2 regions of the Streptomyces sp. NPDC052040 genome follow, and region 2 is predicted to be linked to the other one. Evidence: predicted binding sites of a transcription regulator. Region 2 holds the regulator's gene; the other holds the start of a gene.
The links. Region 2 encodes HspR, which represses chaperone genes until heat shock. Its sites were predicted from a motif close to TTGAGNNNNNNNNNCTCAA; they were not measured.
Positions count from the first base shown of each region.

Region 1: a site for HspR is predicted at 2,795-2,813, ahead of lon (endopeptidase La). Genes of this name have one in related genera too.

Region 1 covers NZ_JBIUBV010000005.1:253,093-259,382, forward strand. Annotated here, with positions in the region: gene ACIHAA_RS13855 (response regulator transcription factor) at 1-709, opposite strand, end outside; gene ACIHAA_RS13860 (spermidine synthase) at 821-1,507, opposite strand; gene ACIHAA_RS13865 (rhomboid-like protein) at 1,714-2,502, shown strand; gene lon (endopeptidase La) at 2,836-5,256, shown strand; gene ACIHAA_RS13875 (lysozyme) at 5,372-6,193, opposite strand.
Region 2 covers NZ_JBIUBV010000012.1:153,496-159,785, forward strand. Annotated here, with positions in the region: gene ACIHAA_RS23210 (low molecular weight phosphatase family protein) at 1-441, shown strand, start outside; gene dnaK (molecular chaperone DnaK) at 620-2,470, shown strand; gene grpE (nucleotide exchange factor GrpE) at 2,467-3,126, shown strand; gene dnaJ (molecular chaperone DnaJ) at 3,166-4,335, shown strand; gene ACIHAA_RS23230 (heat shock protein transcriptional repressor HspR) at 4,340-4,789, shown strand; gene ACIHAA_RS23235 (sugar ABC transporter substrate-binding protein) at 5,182-6,288, shown strand.

The DNA of each region.
Region 1 (6,290 bases), on a different contig from region 2:
CCACACCGTGCACGGTGCGGATGCGCTCGGCGCCGATCTTCCGCCGCAGGGCCTTGATGTGGCTGTCCACGGTGCGGGTGCCGGAGGCGTCCGCCCAGTCCCACACCTCCGCGAGCAGCTGCTCCCGGGAGAGGACCGCGCGCGGGGTGTTGGCCAGGCAGACCAGCAGGTCGAACTCGGTGGGCGTGAGGTGGACGTCCTCGCTGCGCACCCGGACCCGCCGCTGGGCGTGGTCGATCTCCAGTTCGCCCAGGCGGAGGATGCCGCTGCGCGGTGTCGAGGCGGCCAGCGCGGCCCGCTCCATCCGCCGCAGCAGCACATGCACCCGCGCCGCCAGCTCACGCATCGAGAACGGCTTGGTCATGTAGTCGTCGGCGCCGACGCCGAGCCCGACCAGCATGTCCGTCTCGTCGTCGCGCGCGGTGAGCATCAGCACCGGCACCGGACGCTGCGCCTGCACCCGGCGGCAGACCTCAAGGCCGTCGAAGCCCGGCAGCATGATGTCGAGAATCAGCAGGTCCGGCTGCCACGCCTCAGCCGTGTCGACCGCTGCCGGACCGTCGCCGGCCGTTTGCACGAGGAATCCTTCCGCGCGCAGCCGGGCGGCGATGGCGTCGACGATCGTTGGGTCGTCCTCGACCACCAGAACCCGGCGCTGTGCGCCCGGGGTCGCCGTCGTGCCGTTGTGCGCGGTGTGTGTTTGCTCCATCGCCCGCCCCTGAGTTGCTTTCCGGAATCCGTGGGGTGATCCCATGACTGCTATTGACGCTTGAATGATCCGCGCCAGGGAAGCAGGGTACGGGGAGTTACCGCCGGTCGGCTATCCAGGTCGGAGCGCCAGGTGCACGACGTCCGGAACGCCCCGGGCAACGGGGACCTCTTCGGTATGGACCCGCTGGAACCCGGCATTCCAGAGGGTTCCTTCAAAATCCGGAGAGGGCCGGGCGGACCACACCGCCAGTACCCCGCCGGGTCTCAACACCCGTGCGCAGCTTGCCAGTCCGGCCGCCGAGTAGAGGCTCTCGTTGTCCTCCGTGACGGTCCAGCCGGGCCCGTTGTCGATGTCCAGGCACAGTGCGTCGTACGTGGCGGATGTCTCACGCAGGTGAGTCGTGAGGTCGGCTTCGACCACGCGGGTGCGGGGGTCGGCGAGCGCGGCTGCGGAGAGTGCGCCGAGCGGCCCGTGGAGGTGCCAGTCGATGACGGCGCGCTCGCGCTCGACGACGGTGACGGCTCCCCAGCGTCCGTCCGCGGCCGCGTGCGCGAGGGAGAAGCCGACGCCCAGACCGCCGATCAGCACGCTCGGCTCCGGGCGTTCGTCCAGGGCCGCGTACGCGGCGTCGACGAGCAGCCGCTCCGAGCGCCCGTCGGAGGTGTCCATCAGGAAGCAGCCGTTGGCGATGATCTGGAGCAGTTCGCCGTGGCGGCGCAGGACGACCTCGCCGTGCGGCCCCTCGCGGCGGTCCAGGACCTCCGGGGTCGCGCGGGTGTCGTAGGGATGAGGCATGGGTCACATTGTGGTGACCCGGGCGGGTCGGGGGCGAGGGATTTTCCGGTGTCTCCACGGATGGGTATCTATGTTCGGGTATGGGAGGGGGACGCAGAACAGAGCTGAGAAGTTGCTTTGAATCGGGTCTCCCGGTGGCGTCGGTCATAGACAGCGGCCCGGGGCGGCACCAAGGGTGGTTCATGAACGGAAGGGAGCCACCCGCTTTGGAACGCACGGTCTCGGCGGCTGATGCCGTGGTCACGGCCCCCGGGACAGGTGTGCACCTGCTCGACGGCATGCCGCGCCAGCGCACCGCCCCGCTCCCGGCCCACCCGGCCGCCGACCCCTGGTTCCCGGCCCCCGCCCGAACGCCCCGCCCGGCCGTGCGGATCCGCGCCCTGCTGCCGCTCCCCGCGCAGACGCCCTTCACCTTCGGCTACGCGGCCGTGCTCGCGGTGACCTCCCTGTTCGCCGAGTACGCCGACCCCGCGCTGATGCACTCCCTCTATCAGGGGTCCAGCACCGACGTCGCCCATCTGGCGCACGACCCCCTGCTGGTGCTGATCGCCAGCGCGCTGTGGATCGCGGGCGGCCCGGGCTCCACGTACGCGCTGCTCTTCCTGCTCGCGCTGACGGCGCTGGAGCGGCGGATCGGAGGCCCCCGCACCGCCGTCGTCTTCCTGCTCGGACACGTCCTCGCGACCCTGGCCACCGAGGTGCCCGTCGGCCTTGCGGTGCAGGCCGGACAGCTGCCCGGCAGTTCGCTGCACCGCCTCGACTACGGCATCAGCTTCGGGGTAGCGGCGAGTGTCGGCGCCCTCGCGGGTCTGGTGCGGCCCTGGCTGCGCGGGACGATCCTCGCCGTGTTCGGCGGGATACTGCTCGCCGATCTGCTCCAGTTCACCGACCCCCTGAGCGACTGGGGCCATTTGCTGTCCCTGGCGATCGGCGTCGGCACCTGGCCGCTGGTGCGGCGGTGGCGGCGGGTGGGGCTTGGGGTTGCCGGGGGGTGAGGCGTCGGGGGCGTCCGGAGTTGAGGTCCCCGGGTCCCAGGGTCTCCGGGCTGTCGCGCGCCAAGCCGTGGGGCGGTTTGCCGGGCAGTCCGCCGGGCCGTCCGGAGTTGAGGCCGTCGGGTCGCCATGTGCCTGGGCAGTCCTCCGGGTTGCCCGGAGTTGAGCCCCCCGGGTCACCGGACCGCCGCGCGCCATGCCCCCGGACGGGCGGTCCCGTGTACCGAAGTCGCAGGTCGCCGCGTGATCGCTCAGAGCGAACGGGTTCGGGGGAACATTCGGATCGCGCCCCGCATTGAGTCGGCATAGCTCAAGTTGACTGCCGAAGGGGAGATCATGGCTTCGATGCCCGCATCGCTCACCCTGCCCGTACTGCCCCTCGATGGCGAGGTCGTGCTGCCGGGCATGGTGGTTCCGCTGGACCTGAGTGACTCCGATGTCCGTGCGGCGGTGGAGGCCGCGCAGGCAGCCGCCCGGGCCGAACCGGGAAAGCCGCGGGTCCTGCTCGTCCCCCGGATCGACGGCACCTACGCGACCACCGGTGTGCTCGGCACCGTCGAGCAGGTGGGCCGACTGGCCGACGGTGACCCGGGCGCCCTGATCCGCGGCCGCAGCCGGGTGCGGATCGGCGCCGGGACCACCGGTCCGGGCGCTGCGCTGTGGGTGGAGGGCACCCGGATCGACGAGAGCGTGCCGGACCCGCTGCCCGGGCACGCCGCCGAGCTCGCCAAGGAGTACAAGGCGCTCGCCACCAACTGGCTGAAGAAGCGCGGCGCCTGGCAGGTCGTGGACCGGGTCCAGGCCATCGACGACATCTCCGCGCTCGCCGACAACTCCGGGTACTCGCCGTTCCTGACCACCGAGCAGAAGGTGGAACTGCTGGAGACGGCCGACCCGGTGGCCCGGCTGAAGCTGGCCACCCAGCACCTGCGCGACCACCTCGCCGAGCAGGACGTCGCCGAGTCCATCGCCAAGGACGTCCAGGAGGGCGTGGACAAGCAGCAGCGCGAGTTCCTGCTCCGCCGCCAGCTGGAAGCCGTCCGCAAGGAACTGCGCGAGCTGAACGGCGACAGCGCACAGGGCGAGGAGACCGACGACTACCGGGCCCGGGTGGAGGCCGCCGACCTTCCCGAGAAGGTCCGCGAGGCCGCCCTCAAGGAGGTCGACAAGCTGGAGCGGGCGAGCGACCAGTCGCCCGAGGGCTCCTGGATCCGCACCTGGCTCGACACCGTGCTCGAACTGCCGTGGAACGAGCGCACCGAGGACGCCTACGACATCCGGGGCGCCCGGGCCGTCCTGGACGCCGAGCACGCGGGCCTCTCCGACGTGAAGGAGCGGATCACCGAGTATCTGGCGGTCCGCAAGCGCCGCGCCGACCGGGGCCTCGGTGTCGTCGGCGGGCGGCGCGGCGGTGCCGTACTGGCGCTGGTCGGGCCGCCCGGTGTGGGCAAGACCAGCCTCGGCGAATCGGTCGCGCACGCCATGGGGCGGAAGTTCGTCCGGGTCGCGCTCGGCGGCGTACGCGACGAGGCCGAGATCCGCGGCCACCGGCGCACCTATGTCGGCGCCCTGCCCGGCCGGATCGTCCGTGCTGTCAAGGAGGCCGGTTCGATGAACCCGGTCGTCCTGCTGGATGAGATCGACAAGGTGGGCTCGGACTTCCGGGGCGACCCGGCCGCCGCCCTGCTGGAGGTCCTGGACCCGGCGCAGAACCACACCTTCCGCGACCACTACCTGGAGGTCGAACTCGACCTGTCGGACGTGGTGTTCCTCGCCACGGCGAACGTCCTGGAGGCGATCCCCGAGGCGCTGGCCGACCGGATGGACATCGTCCGCCTGGACGGCTACACCGAGGACGAGAAGGTCGTCATCGCGCGCGACCATCTGCTCCCGCGTCAGCTGGAGCGGGCCGGACTGGACCAGGACGAGGTCGCCCTCGACGAGGGCGCGCTGCGCAGCCTGGCCGGGGAGTACACCCGGGAGGCGGGCGTGCGGAACCTGGAGCGGTCGATCGCCCGGCTGCTCCGCAAGGTCGCCGCACAGCACGAACTGGAGGAGAACGGACTGCCCCGCACCGTACGCGCCGAGGATCTGCGCGGGCTGATCGGGCGCCCCCACCATGTGCCCGAGGCCGCCCAGGACCCGGCCGAGCGGCGCACCGCGGTCCCGGGCGTGGCGACCGGTCTCGCGGTCACCGGCGCGGGCGGCGACGTCCTCTATGTGGAGGCCTCGCTCGCCGATCCGGAGACGGGCGCGGCGGGTCTGGCCCTCACCGGCCAGCTCGGCGATGTGATGAAGGAGTCCGCGCAGATCGCGCTGAGCTTCCTCCGCTCGCACGGCGCCGAGCTGGAGCTGCCCGTCGGGGACCTCAAGGACCGGGGCGTGCACATCCACTTCCCGGCGGGCGCGGTCCCCAAGGACGGCCCGAGCGCGGGCATCACCATGACGACCGCGCTGGCCTCGCTGCTGTCGGGCCGTCCGGTGCGCACGGATGTGGCGATGACGGGCGAGGTCTCGCTGACCGGCCGGGTGCTGCCCATCGGCGGGGTGAAGCAGAAGCTGCTCGCCGCGCACCGGGCGGGCGTGACGACCGTCGTCATCCCCAAGCGCAACGAACCCGACCTGGACGACGTCCCGGCCGAGGTGCTGGACAAGCTGGAGGTCCACACCGTCACCGACGTCCGCCAGGCCCTGGAGCTGGCGCTCACCCCGGCGGCGACCGGCGGAGCGACCCGGGAGGTCCCGACGGCGGCGTGACGGGCGCGGGGCGACGGCGGCGGTACGGCGGCTGCGCGGCGGCGGGTACGCCCGCCCGGCAGCCGTCGCGGCCGTCGCAGCTGTCGGCCGTCGGCGCGGCCGGTCGTCGTCACCCTCAGCCGTTGGCCAGCGCCTGCACCCGGTCCAGCGCCCCGTTGTACCGGTCGTGGTCGCCGACGGTCGGGCCCGACGAGGTGTACTGCCACATGGTGCAGTAGCCCCAGCCGCCCGGCAGGGTGCCCGGGTCGGCGGCATAGCGGGCGATCCACAGCGGGTTGGCCGAGGCGAAGCCGGAGTAGTTCCCGGTGCACTGGCTCCACCAGCTGGTGGCCGTGTAGATCACGGCGTCCCGGCCGGTGCGCGCCTTGTAGCGGCCCAGGAAGTCGGCGATCCAGCCGGTCATCGCGCTCGCCGACTTGCCGTAGCAGGCGTCGCCGTAGGGGTTCCACTCGATGTCCAGCGCGCCCGGCAGGGTCCTGCCGTCCCTGGACCAGCCGCCGCCGTGGTCGACGAAGTAGTCGGCCTGGGCGGCGCCGCCCGCGGTGTCCGGGGTCGCGAAGTGGTAGGCGCCGCGGATCATGCCCACGCCGTACGAGCCGTTGTACTGCTGGGTGAAGGAGGGGTTGGTGTAGTACGTCCCCTCGGACGCCTTGGTGTAGGCCCAGCGGACCCCGCTGCTCCAGAGTGTCGCCCAGGCGACACTGCCCTGGTATCCGGAGACGTCGACGCCCTCCGTCTGGGCGGCGGCGGTGGCCCGTGGGGCGCCGCCCCGGCCGTCGTGTGCGAGGACGCCCATCCCCATGTACGCGGAGCCGCGGGCGGGCGCGGCGGCGGCGCGTGCCGGGAGGAGCCCCGGCAGGCAGAGCACGGCGAGCAGGATTCCGGCCGTGAGCAGACGGCGCACGGAGCGGACCGGTCCGGATCTGAGCACGGGCATGACGTGCCTCCGAAGGGTTCGGTGGAGCGGGGTGGGGGGGATCGCTCGGGCAGGCCCGTGCCGGGACCCGGGGGAGAGCGGGGCATGATCACCCCGT
Region 2 (6,290 bases):
GGCACCGAGGCGTGGCACCGGGCCGGGATGGACGGTGCCACCCGGAGGGTGCTGGAGGAACTGGGCGGCGACGGCGCGGACTTCGCGTCCCGGCCGCTCGCCGCGCCGCTGGTCGCGGACGCCGCCCTGGTCCTGGGGCTCGCGCGCGAGCACCGGGAGGCGGCCGTGCGGCTCGTCCCGGCGGCACTGCGGCGCTGCTTCACCCTGAAGGAGTTCCTGCGGCTGGCGGCCGGGGCGGAGGTGCCGCCGGGGGGTGCCGCCGCCGCGGTGGCGGCGGTGGCCGCCCGGCGGGGCCGGGTCGCCGCGGTCGCGCCGGAGGAGGACGACATCGCGGATCCCTGGGGCAGGCCGCACCATGAGCTGTACGCGTGTGCCCGGGAGATCGACGGGCAGGTGACCAGGCTGGTGCGGGTGCTTCAGGGCCCCGGAACGACGGTCTGAGCGCACCCCACCGACGCCTCGCCGACGTCCTGCTTACGGCTCTCACCTGCGGTTTCTTCGGTATTGCCGAGCATCGCCGGACAAAAGTTGAGTGAGGTTGACTCAGGTCTGTTGACGTCGTGCGATCCCTCGTGCATCCTTGAGCCTGTTCCACTCAAGTCAGCTGGAGGAATCAAAAATGGCACGTGCGGTCGGCATCGACCTGGGCACGACTAACTCCGTCGTCAGCGTTCTGGAGGGCGGCGAGCCCACCGTCATCACCAACGCCGAGGGTGCCAGGACCACGCCGTCCGTCGTCGCCTTCGCGAAGAACGGTGAGGTGCTGGTCGGCGAGGTCGCCAAGCGCCAGGCGGTCACGAACGTGGACCGGACCATCCGTTCCGTGAAGCGCCACATGGGCACGGACTGGAAGATCGAGCTCGACGGGAAGCAGTTCAACCCGCAGCAGATGAGCGCCTTCATCCTGCAGAAGCTGAAGCGCGACGCGGAGTCCTACCTGGGCGAGAAGGTGACCGACGCGGTCATCACCGTCCCCGCGTACTTCAACGACTCCGAGCGCCAGGCGACGAAGGAGGCCGGCGAGATCGCGGGCCTGAACGTCCTGCGCATCGTCAACGAGCCGACCGCGGCCGCCCTGGCCTACGGCCTCGACAAGGACGACCAGACGATCCTCGTCTTCGACCTCGGCGGCGGCACCTTCGACGTGTCCCTGCTGGAGATCGGCGACGGTGTCGTCGAGGTGAAGGCCACCAACGGTGACAACCACCTCGGCGGCGACGACTGGGACCAGCGCGTCGTGGACTACCTGGTCAAGCAGTTCCAGTCCGGCCACGGCGTGGACCTGTCCAAGGACAAGATGGCCCTCCAGCGCCTCCGCGAGGCCGCCGAGAAGGCCAAGATCGAGCTGTCCTCGTCCACCGAGACCTCGATCAACCTGCCGTACATCACGGCGTCCGCCGAGGGCCCGCTGCACCTGGACGAGAAGCTCACCCGCGCCCAGTTCCAGCAGCTGACCGCGGACCTGCTGGAGCGCTGCAAGACGCCGTTCCACAACGTCATCAAGGACGCCGGCATCTCCATCAACGAGATCGACCACGTCGTCCTCGTCGGTGGCTCCACCCGTATGCCCGCCGTGGCCGAGCTCGTCAAGGAGCTGACCGGCGGCAAGGAGGCCAACAAGGGCGTCAACCCGGACGAGGTCGTCGCCATCGGCGCCTCGCTCCAGGCCGGTGTCCTCAAGGGCGAGGTCAAGGACGTCCTGCTGCTCGACGTCACCCCGCTGTCCCTCGGTATCGAGACCAAGGGCGGCATCATGACCAAGCTGATCGAGCGCAACACCACGATCCCGACGAAGCGTTCGGAGATCTTCACCACGGCCGAGGACAACCAGCCGTCCGTGCAGATCCAGGTCTACCAGGGCGAGCGCGAGATCGCGGCGTACAACAAGAAGCTCGGCATGTTCGAGCTGACCGGTCTGCCCCCGGCGCCGCGCGGCGTCCCGCAGATCGAGGTGTCCTTCGACATCGACGCCAACGGCATCATGCACGTGACCGCCAAGGACCTGGGCACGGGCAAGGAGCAGAAGATGACCGTCACCGGCGGCTCCTCGCTGCCGAAGGACGAGGTCGACCGGATGCGCCAGGAGGCCGAGCAGTACGCGGAGGAGGACCACCGCCGCCGCGAGGCCGCCGAGACCCGCAACCAGGGCGAGCAGCTCGTCTACCAGACCGAGAAGTTCCTCAAGGACAACGAGGACAAGGTCCCGGGCGACATCAAGACCGAGGTCGAGGGTGCCGTCGCCGAGCTGAAGGAAGCGCTCAAGGGCGAGTCCGCCGAGGGCGACAACACCGCCGAGATCCGCTCCGCCACGGAGAAGGTCACGGCCGTCTCCCAGAAGCTGGGCCAGGCCCTCTACGCCGACGCCCAGGCCTCCCAGGCCGCCGCGGGCGGCGCCGAGCAGCCCAAGGCCGAGGACGACGTGGTCGACGCCGAGATCGTGGACGACGAGCGCAAGGACGGTGCCGCGTGACGGAGGAGACCCCGGGCTTCGAGGAGAAGCCCGACGTCCCCTCCGGCGCCACCCCTGAGGACGCCGAGCCGAAGGCCGCCGCCCCCTCCTCGGAGGAGGCGGCGGCCCCGGCAGGGGACGCAAGCGCACAGGACGCCGGTCTGGTGGCCCAGCTGGACCAGGTGCGTACGGCGCTCGGTGAGCGCACGGCGGACCTCCAGCGCCTCCAGGCCGAGTACCAGAACTACCGCCGCCGGGTCGAGCGCGACCGGACCACGGTCAAGGAGATCGCCATCGCGAACCTCCTGACCGAGCTCCTGCCCGTGCTCGACGACATCGGCCGCGCACGGGAACACGGCGAGCTGGTCGGCGGCTTCAAGTCCGTCGGCGAGTCGCTGGAGACCGTCGCCGCGAAGCTGGGCCTCCAGCAGTTCGGCAAGGAGGGTGAGCCCTTCGATCCGACGATCCACGAGGCCCTGATGCACAGCTACGCGCCGGACGTCACCGAGACGACGTGCGTGGCGATTCTCCAGCCCGGGTATCGCTTCGGCGAGCGCACCATCCGCCCCGCGCGGGTGGCGGTGGCCGAGCCGCAGCCCGGGGCGCAGACGGTCAAGGCCGAGGAGACGACCGAGGCGGGCGACGACAAGGAGAACGGTGGCCCGGACGAGGGCTGACGTACACCACGGACGCACAGGGAAGGAGGGGCGTCGGGGATGAGCACCAAGGACTTCATCGAGAAGGACTACTACAAGGTCCTCGGCGTCCCCAAGGACGCCACCGAGGCCGAGATCAAGAAGGCGTACCGGAAGCTCGCCCGCGAGTTCCACCCGGACGCCAACAAGGGCAACGCCAGGGCGGAGGAGCGTTTCAAGGAGATCTCCGAGGCCAACGACATCCTCGGGGACCCCAAGAAGCGCAAGGAGTACGACGAGGCCCGCACCCTCTTCGGCAACGGGGGCTTCCGCCCCGGACCCGGGGCGGGCGGCGGCTCGTTCAACTTCGACCTCGGCGACCTCTTCGGCGGCCAGGCCGGCGCCGGAGGGAACTTCGGCGGGGGCATCGGTGACGTCTTCGGGGGCCTGTTCAACCGCGGCGGCGGCGCGGGCACGCGCACGCAGCCGAGGCGCGGCCAGGACATCGAGTCCGAGGTCACGCTGAGCTTCATGGAGGCGGTGGACGGCGCGACCGTACCGCTGCGCATGTCCTCCCAGGCGCCCTGCAAGGCCTGCTCGGGCACCGGCGACAAGAACGGCACCCCCCGGGTGTGCCCGACCTGCGTCGGCACCGGGCAGGTGGCACGGGGTTCGGGCGGCGGCTTCTCGCTGACCGACCCCTGCCCCGACTGCAAGGGCCGCGGTCTGATCGCGGAGGAGCCCTGCGAGGTCTGCAAGGGCAGCGGCCGGGCGAAGTCCTCCCGGACGATGCAGGTGCGCATCCCCGCGGGTGTCTCCGACGGGCAGCGCATCCGGCTGCGCGGCAAGGGCGCGCCCGGTGAGCGGGGCGGCCCGGCCGGCGACCTGTATGTCGTCGTGCATGTCAACGCGCATCCGGTCTTCGGCCGCAAGGACGACAATCTGACGGTGACCGTGCCGGTGACGTTCGCGGAGGCGGCGCTCGGCGCCGACATCCGGGTGCCCACCCTGGGCGGGTCCCCGGTCACCCTGAAGCTACCCCCGGGCACGCCGAACGGGCGCACCATGCGTGCCCGCGGCAAGGGCGCGGTCCGCAAGGACGGCACCCGGGGCGACCTGCTGGTCACCGTGGAGGTGGCGGTCCCCCAGGACGTCTCGGGCAAGGCCCGCGACGCACTGGAGGCCTATCGCGAGGCCACCTCGGAAGAGGACCCGCGAGCGGAGTTGTTCCAGGCCGCGAAGGGAGCATGAGGCGATGGACGGCCGTCGACGCAACCCGTACGAACTGACCGAGGACACCCCGGTCTATGTCATCTCGGTGGCGGCCCAGCTCTCCGGACTGCACCCACAGACGCTGCGCCAGTACGACCGCCTCGGGCTGGTGTCCCCGGACCGCACCGCGGGCCGGGGCCGCCGCTACTCGGCCCGCGACATCGAACTGCTCCGCCAGGTGCAGCAGTTGTCGCAGGACGAGGGCATCAACCTGGCCGGGATCAAGCGCATCATCGAGCTGGAGAACCAGGTCGCCGCGCTCCAGTCCCGGATGGCGGAGCTCCAGGACGCGCTGGAGGGCGCGGCGGCGACGATGCGTCAGCGCGAGGCCGCGGTGCACGCCTCGTACCGTCGCGACCTGGTGCCGTACCAGGAGGTGCAGCAGACCAGCGCGCTGGTGGTGTGGCGGCCCAAGCGGCAGCTGAACGACTGACGCGCGGTCGCGTGGACAGGGAAGGGCCCGGAGGCCGGAAACGGCTCCGGGCCCTTCCGTATGCCCCCGCCCCGACGCGGAAGTGACGCGGATCACGTTTGCAGGCATCGCTGAACGCCCCTGCCTGCCCAGCGAGTTGACGGAGCGCCGGGCGCGGAGCCCGCGCAGGCCGGGGGTGGAATCTCCATCCGGCGGGGGTTTGGAAACGGGCGCCGCACAAGACCCTCTTGGTTTTCACTTGACTTCCACGGGGATGCTGTTGCCATCTCGTTAACCGGTACTTCTTGACGCTGCCCACCGTTGCCGCGTTGGCTTTCAGCCACCTGGGTCGCAATGCTGCTCCCCCGCCCGGAAGGTCTGATGTGAACGCTCGTACCACCCGCAGGACCGCTGTGCGTCGAATCGCCATAGCCCTGGCCGCCGCACCGGCGGCCGTCTCCCTCGCCGCGTGCGGGGTCGTCGACGGAGTCGGCGGGGGCAGCAGCTCCGCCTCTCCGAAGAAGGGCGACGACATCACAGTGGGTCTCCTCCTGCCGGAGAAGGAGAACCCGAGGTACGACAAGTTCGACTACCCGATCATCCGGGACCAGGTGCGCTCCCTCACCCACGACAAGGGCAAGGTCGTCTACGCCAACGCCAACGCGGACGCGGCCAAGCAGAGCGAGCAGCTCGACCAGATGGTCGCCGACAAGGTGGACGTCCTGCTGGTGGACCCGGTGGACGCCAAGTCCATCGCGCCCGGCGTGCAGAAGGCCAAGGACGCGGGCATCCCGGTCATCGCCTACGACCGGCTCGCGCAGGGACCGATCGACGCGTACATCTCCTTCGACAACGAGCTGGTCGGCCAGGTGCAGGGCCGCGCCCTGGTGGACGCGCTCGGCAGCAAGGCGGAGACCGCCAAGGTCGTCATGATGAACGGCTCGGTCACCGACCCCAACGCGGCCCAGTTCAAGGCGGGCGCGCTCGGCGAGCTCCAGGGCAAGGTCAACATCGTCAAGTCCTACGACACCAAGGACTGGAAGCCGGAGAACGCCAAGGCGAACATGGCCGAGGCGATCCGTGCGGTCGGACTGGGCAACATCGCGGGCGTCTACTCCGCCAACGACGGCATGGCCGGCGCGGTCATCGAGGAGCTGAAGGCGGCGGGCGCCGCCAAGCTGCCGCCGGTGACCGGGCAGGACGCCTCGCTGGACGCCGTGCAGCGGATCGTCTCCGGCGAGCAGTACATGAGCGTCTACAAGTCGTACCCCGAAGAGGCGAACAACGCCGCGGAGATGGCGGTCGCCAAGGTCCAGGGCCGCTCGATCGAGTTCGACGCGCTGACCCGGGACAAGGTCGACAGCCCGACCGAGAAGCGGATCCCGTCGATGCTGGTGCCGGTGGTCGCGCTCACCAAGGCCAACATCCGGGACACCGTGATCCAGGACAGCATCTACACCGTCCAGGACATCTGCACCCCCGAGTTCAAGGCGGACTGCACGGCGATCGGCCTGAAGTAGCC